DNA from 2 places in the Streptomyces sp. NPDC001709 genome. Region 1 is predicted to be linked to the other one. Evidence: predicted binding sites of a transcription regulator. Region 1 holds the regulator's gene; the other holds the start of a gene.

Region 1 (3,402 bases):
ACGTCTTCCAGCACCCGCTGCTGGAGAACGCGCCGGATCCCGCGGGCCTTGCCGGCGCTCCGCCCGAACAGCGCCGCCAGCATCTCGTTCTGCTGCGCACCGCCCGCGACCTGTGCGCCTCCTGCCCCCTGTGGGCCGAGTGCCTCCAGGACGCGGTGGCCTACGCCGAGCCCTACGGCTACGCGGCGGCGACCGCTCCCGAGGACCGCCGCCGGATGCGCCGTGCGCTCGGCATCGGCGACGCCTCGGGCGACCTGCCGAACCGGGTCGCGGACGGCGCCGACGACCAGGCGCGGCGCCTGGCCCGGGTGCGCTCACGCTCCGCCGAAACGATTCGCCACCGCGCTGCCGACCACAGCCTGCCCACCCTGGAGCAGATCCTCGACGCCTTCGACCTCCTGCAGGACGAACCGCCGCGCGGTCACGAGGAGCCGAGGCAGCCCTCGGCCGATCCGGCACAGCCGGCCCACACACGAAGACCGAGAGCACCACGAACGCCCGGGGCGACCGGGCACACGGAAAGCGGGAACGAACACATGACAGCGGCCGGGGCCGGGGAGCGGATCGCCTTCTCCTACGAGGATCCCGCCCAGGCCGTACGGCAGGCGCTGCTCGGCCCGCTGGTGCGCACCACCCTGCCCGCGCTGGCCAGCCTGGAGCAGTTCGTCGCGATGCTGGTGTGCCTGCCGGGCAGCGACGTGCGCCCGGAGACGCTCGGCGAGGTCCGGGCCGTGCGCGCCGCCGTGGCCTCCCTCGTCCCCGAGGAGGAGGGCGGCGACACCGCAGCGCGGCCCCGCATGCTCAGCGGATCCATCTCGGTCGAACTCGCCACCAAGGACCCCGTGGCCGCACTGCGCCACGACGTCCTCCACCCGCTGCTGCGCGAACTGGCCGTCGGCCTCGGCAACATCGAGAAGGTGGCGACGATGCTGGCCGCCACGGCGGACGGCGACGACGACCTGCTGACGACCATCCGCTCGGCCCTGGACAAGCTGCGCCCCCATCTGCCCCACCCGGCGTCCCCGGACGACCCCACCGGCCACGGCACGACGACGGCCGCCCCGGGCCCGCGCCGCCGTCCGCCGACCACGCCCAGCATCCGCGCGGCCGTGGAGCGGGCGGTGGAGACGCTCCCCGGCCCGTTCTCCGCCCGCGACGTGCGGCGCGCGCTGCCGCCGGGTGTCTACGGCGACCCGGCCAAGACGATCAGCAATGTCCTGTCCGCCCTGGTCAAGGCGGGCCGCCTGCAACGGCTTTCGCGTGGCACCTACGCGCGGGCCGGGCACGGGGGCCCCGCCGTCCCGGGCGCGCCGAGGATCGCCTGACCCCTGTGTCCAAGCCCGCCGCCCGCACCTTCAGAGGATCCGATGACCGAACCGACGCCGACGCCCTCCGCCCCGGGCACCGCCTCCGATGCCCAGGTCCACGTCTTCTCCCCCAACGCCGCACTGGTCGACGGCGTCCCGGTCACCGCGCCGCCCTACGGCGACATCCAGGACGTCGTCCTGACGATCCTGCAGGAACGCGCCCGGCAGCTCGGCGGACCCACCCCGGCCAGCATCACCGACAACCGCTTCGGCGGCGCCATCCGCCTCCTGGTCCATCCGGACGGCTCGACGGAGCAGCTGGACTGACCGGCGGTCCTGCGGCCACATACGGCAGGGGCCCGGAGGTTTCCCTCCGGGCCCCTGCCCATGCTGCCTCAGTCGTTCTGCTGCCGCTTCGGCCGCCACACCACCAATGCGCTGGTCTGCTGCACCTCCTGGTACGGGACCAGGTCGCGGCGGTAGGAGGCGTGGACCGCGGCCTCGCGCTGCCGCATCGTCGCCGCCGCGCCGTCCAGGGCCGCCTCCAGCTCCGCGACACGGGACTGCAGGGCGGCGACCTGGTTCTCCAGTTCGATGATCCGCTTGATGCCGGCCAGGTTGATGCCCTCGTCCTGCGACAGCTGCTGCACCTGACGGAGCAGTTCGATGTCGCGGGCCGAGTAGCGGCGGCCCCGGCCGGCGGTGCGGTCCGGGGAGACCAGGCCCAGGCGGTCGTACTGGCGCAGCGTCTGCGGGTGGAGTCCGGAGAGCTGGGCCGCCACCGAGATGACGTAGACCGGGGTCTCCTCGGTCAGTTCATACGGGTTTCGTCGACGGCCGTCCATCACTCTCAGTCTCCCTTCGCGGCCTCGAACAGCTCCGCACGCGGATCCTCGCCCGCGGTCGCCTCGCGATACGCCTCCAGTGCGTCACGAGCCTTCCCCGACAGGTCCTTGGGAACACTCACCTCGACGGTGACCAGGAGGTCGCCGCGGGTGCCGTCCTTGCGGACCGCGCCCTTGCCCCGGGCGCGCATGGTGCGGCCGTTGGGCGTGCCGGGCGGCAGTTTCAGGGTGACGGCCGGGCCGCCGAGGGTCGGCACCCGGACCTCGCCGCCGAGGGCCGCCTCGGGATACGTCACCGGCACGGTGACGGTGAGGTTGTCCCCCTTGCGCCCGAACACCGGGTGCTCGCCGACGTGCACGACCACGTACAGGTCGCCCGCCGGTCCGCCCCGCTCGCCGGGCGCGCCCTTGCCGCGCAGCCGGATGCGCTGGCCGTCGGTCACCCCGGCCGGGATGCGGACCTGCATGGTCCGCGAGGACTTCGCGCGGCCGCTGCCCTTGCACTCCATGCAGGGGTGCTCGGCGATCAGGCCGCGGCCCTTGCAGTCGGGGCAGGGATCGGTGAGCGAGAAGCCGCCGCCGGAGCCCCGGGCGACCTGCCCGGTGCCGACGCAGGTCGGGCACACGCGCGGTGTGCCGTTCTTGTCGCCGGTGCCGGAGCAGGCCTTGCAGGGCGCCTGGGAGGACATGCGCAGGGGCACCGTGGCGCCCTCGATGGCCTCCGTGAAGCTCAGCGTGACCTCGGTGTCGATGTCCTGGCCGCGGCGCGGCTGGGTACGTGTCGTACCCGTGCCGCCGCGGTTGAACAGGCCCCCGAAGACGTCACCGAGTCCGCCGCCGAAACCTCCGCCCTGGGTGGTGGTCCCGCCGCCTCCGAAGAGGTCGCCCAGGTCGAAGTTGAAGGAGCCGCCGGCGCCCGGCCCGGGGCGGAAGCCGCCGTTGCCGAACAGGGCGCGAGCCTCGTCGTACTCCTTGCGCTTCTTGGGGTCGCCGAGTATGTCGTTCGCCTCGGAGATCTCCTTGAAGCGCTCCTCGGCCTTGGCGTTGCCCTTGTTGGCGTCCGGGTGGAACTCGCGGGCGAGCTTCCGGTACGCCTTCTTGATCTCGGCCTCGGTGGCGTCCTTGGGGACGCCGAGGACCTTGTAGAAGTCCTTCTCGATGAAGTCCTTGGTGCTCATCCTCGACGCGCCCCCTTTCCGCGGTTCCCTTTGAGTGTCTCTACGTCAGCCCTCGTCCGGGCCACCGTTCTC
Region 2 (3,402 bases), on a different contig from region 1:
TGCGGGACATGATCGCCGGCGGGCAGGAACTGACTCCCGAATCGACCGCCGCCGTGATGAGCCGGTACGCGACAGCCCCCGCCACCGACTTCGCCTAGCGGCCGGCCCACCCTCCCGAACCACCACGACACATACGGAGACCCCGATGACCAGCACCATCCATAGCCCCGCCCTCGGCTCCGGCGACCTCCAGGTCACCGTCGACGACCTGGGTCACGGCCGCCCCTTCCTCCTGCTGCACGGCGGCGGCGGTCCGCAGACCGTCGGCCCGTTCGCCGGCCGGCTCGCCGAGCAGCGAGCGGCCAGGGTCGTCACCCCCGTTCACCCGGGCTTCGACGGGACCGCGCGGCCGGAGTGGCTGACCGATGTCCGCGCCCTCGCCAGGGTCTACGAGCAGCTGCTCGGCGAACTCGGGCTCTCGGACGTCACCGTCGTCGGCAACTCCATAGGCGGCTGGATCGCCGCGGAACTGGCCCTGCTCGGCAGCGACCGGATCAGCGGGGTCGTCCTCGTGAACGCCGCCGGTATCCGGGTCCCGGGCCACCCTGTCGCGGACCCGTTCTCCCTCACCCCGGCCGAGCTGTCCACTCTCGCCTTCCACGAGCCCGCGAAGTTCGCTGTCGATCCCACGACGCTCCCGGAGTCCGCCCGGGCGGCCATGGCCGCCAACCGCGCCACCCTGCAGATCTACTCCGGCCCTCACGCCATGCAAGACCCCACCCTCCGCGAGCGCCTGGCCAAGGTCACGCATCCGACGCTCGTCGCATGGGGCGAGAGCGACCGGGTCGTCGACACCGAGTACGGGCGCGCCTACGCGGCAGCCATCCCCGACGCCCGGTTCACACTCGTCCACCGCAGCGGTCACATGCCGCAGATCGAGACCCCGGCCGAACTCCTCCACATCGTCTGGGAGTTCGCGGAGGCATGAAAGTGAGTCGGCAGCACGTCATCGCCTGCGCGAAGACACCGTCACGCGGGCTGCCACAGTTCGACCCGATTGCCCTCAGGGTCGGTGACCCAGCCGAATCGACCGACCCCCTCCATGTCCTGCGTTTCCTTGGCCACGTCCGCTCCCTTGGCGCGCAATTGCGCGAGCATCGCATCCAGGTCGCGGACCCGGAAGTTGAGCATGGTCTGCTGGGCGCGGGACCCGAAGTAGTCGGTCTCGGACTCGAACGTCGCGAACACCGTCGGCCCGGCTGCCTGACGCCACAGGCCGTTCTCATCGGCGTCCAGGCCCAGGCAATCGCGATACCACGCACTCAGGGCCGCCGGGTCGGCGGCCCGCATGAAGTGTCCACCGATTCCAAGCACACGTTCCATGCCGCCATCTTGCCAGGACAGCGATAGGGCGGGCCCGCGACGGCGAGGTGAAGTCGATGCCGCCGCGGCAGCCACTTGCGCAAACTTGACATAGTCAGACTCAAGTTTTATTCAGGGCTATAGGCACCTCAAGCCGAAGCAGGCAGGCACGAGGAGGGTGAGTCCAGATGGCGCGTCCGGTCGGTATCGATCTCGGTACGACGAACTCGGTGGTCTCGGTCCTCGAAGGCGGCGAGCCCACCGTCATCACCAACACGGAAGGGGCGAGGACCACCCCGTCGGTCGTGGCCTTCGCCAAGAGCGGGGATGTGCTCGTCGGTGAGGTCGCCAAACGGCAGGCCGTGACGAACGTCGAGCGCACCGCGCGCTCCGTCAAGCGGCACATGGGCGACCACGGCTGGCGGTTCCCCGAGCACGGCGACATCGAAGGCAAGCGGTACACGGCGCAGGAGATCTCCGCACGGGTGCTGCAGAAGCTGAAGCGGGACGCGGAGGCGTACCTCGGCGAGGACGTCACCGACGCCGTGGTCACCGTCCCGGCCTACTTCGACGACGCCCAGCGGCAGGCGACCAAGGAGGCCGGGGAGATCGCCGGCCTGAATGTGCTGCGGATCATCAACGAGCCGACGGCGGCGGCGCTGGCATACGGCCTGGACAAGGAGAACGACCAGACGGTCCTCGTCTTCGACCTGGGCGGCGGCACCTTCGACGTGTCCCTGCTGGACATCGGCGAGGGCGTCATCGAGGTCAAGGCCACCAACGGCGACACGCACCTCGGCGGCGACGACTGGGACCAGCGGCTGGTCGACCACCTGGTCCAGACCTTCAAGAACAACTACGGCATCGACCTGGCCAAGGACAAGATGGCCGTGCAACGGCTGCGCGAGGCCGCCGAGAAGGCCAAGATCGAGCTGTCCAGCGCAACCGAGACGAACATCAACCTCCCCTACATCACCGCCTCCGCCGAGGGCCCGCTGCACCTGGACGAGAAGGTCACGCGCGCCCAGTTCCAGCAGCTGACGAGCGACCTGCTCGACCGCTGCAAGGGCCCGTTCCACAACGCGGTCAAGGACGCCCGGATCAAGCTGTCCGACATCAACCACGTGATTCTGGTGGGCGGTTCGACCCGCATGCCGGCGGTGACGGATCTGGTGCGGGAACTGACCGGCAAGGACCCGCACAAGGGTGTCAACCCCGACGAGGTCGTCGCCGTCGGCGCCTCGCTCCAGGCCGGTGTCCTCAAGGGCGAGGTCAAGGACGTCCTGCTGCTCGATGTCACCCCGCTGTCCCTGGGCATCGAGACCAAGGGCGGCATCATGACCAAACTCATCGAGCGCAACACCACGATCCCGACCCGCCGTTCGGAGATCTTCACCACCGCCGAGGACAACCAGCCCTCGGTGACCGTGCAGGTCTACCAGGGCGAGCGGGAGATCGCCTCGTACAACAAGAAGCTCGGCATGTTCGAGCTGACCGGCATCGCGCCCGCGCCGCGCGGAGTGCCGCAGATCGAGGTCGCCTTCGACATCGACGCCAACGGGATCATGCACGTCTCCGCCAAGGACCTCGGCACCGGCAGGGAACAGAAGATGACCGTGACCGGAGGCTCCGCGCTGCCCAAGGACGACATCGACCGCATGGTCCGCGAGGCCGAGCAGCACGCCGAGGAGGACCGCAGTCGGCGCGAGGCCGCTGAGACCCGTAACCAGGCCGAACAGCTCGTCTACTCCACCGAGAAGCTCATCAGGGACAACCCCGACAAGATCCCGGCGGACGCCAGGAGCGAGACGGAGAGCGCGCTCACGGAGCTGAAGGAGAAGCTGAAGGGCGAGGACACAGCGGCAATCCGGCAGGCCATGGAGCGTGCGGCCGAGGCGGCACAGAAGATCGGTACGGCGCTGTACGAGAGGTCCCGCACGGAGAGCCAGGCGCCCTCCGACTCGGGCACGGCCGCCGCCTCCGCCGGGGACCAGGACGTGGTGGACGCCGAGATCGTCGACGACGACAAGCCGGAGGCGGGCTGACGATGGACGAGGGCCGGCTGCACGGCACGGACCCCGCCCGGCTGCAGCGTCTGCT

Evidence for each region. The regulator HspR, encoded in region 1, represses chaperone genes until heat shock. The targets are predictions, from matches to a motif close to TTGAGNNNNNNNNNCTCAA.
Region 2: a site for HspR is predicted at 1,409-1,427, ahead of dnaK (molecular chaperone DnaK). Genes of this name have one in related genera too.

What each region holds. Positions count from the first base shown of each region.
Region 1 covers NZ_JBSFGB010000031.1:97,662-101,063, forward strand. The annotation lists gene ACWC0C_RS35255 (WhiB family transcriptional regulator) at 1-1,325, shown strand, start outside; gene ACWC0C_RS35260 (hypothetical protein) at 1,368-1,634, shown strand; gene ACWC0C_RS35265 (heat shock protein transcriptional repressor HspR) at 1,703-2,152, opposite strand; gene dnaJ (molecular chaperone DnaJ) at 2,158-3,330, opposite strand; gene grpE (nucleotide exchange factor GrpE) at 3,376-3,402, opposite strand, start outside.
Region 2 covers NZ_JBSFGB010000005.1:181,799-185,200, forward strand. The annotation lists gene ACWC0C_RS09765 (cupin domain-containing protein) at 1-98, shown strand, start outside; gene ACWC0C_RS09770 (alpha/beta fold hydrolase) at 146-928, shown strand; gene ACWC0C_RS09775 (VOC family protein) at 970-1,323, opposite strand; gene dnaK (molecular chaperone DnaK) at 1,491-3,347, shown strand; gene grpE (nucleotide exchange factor GrpE) at 3,350-3,402, shown strand, end outside.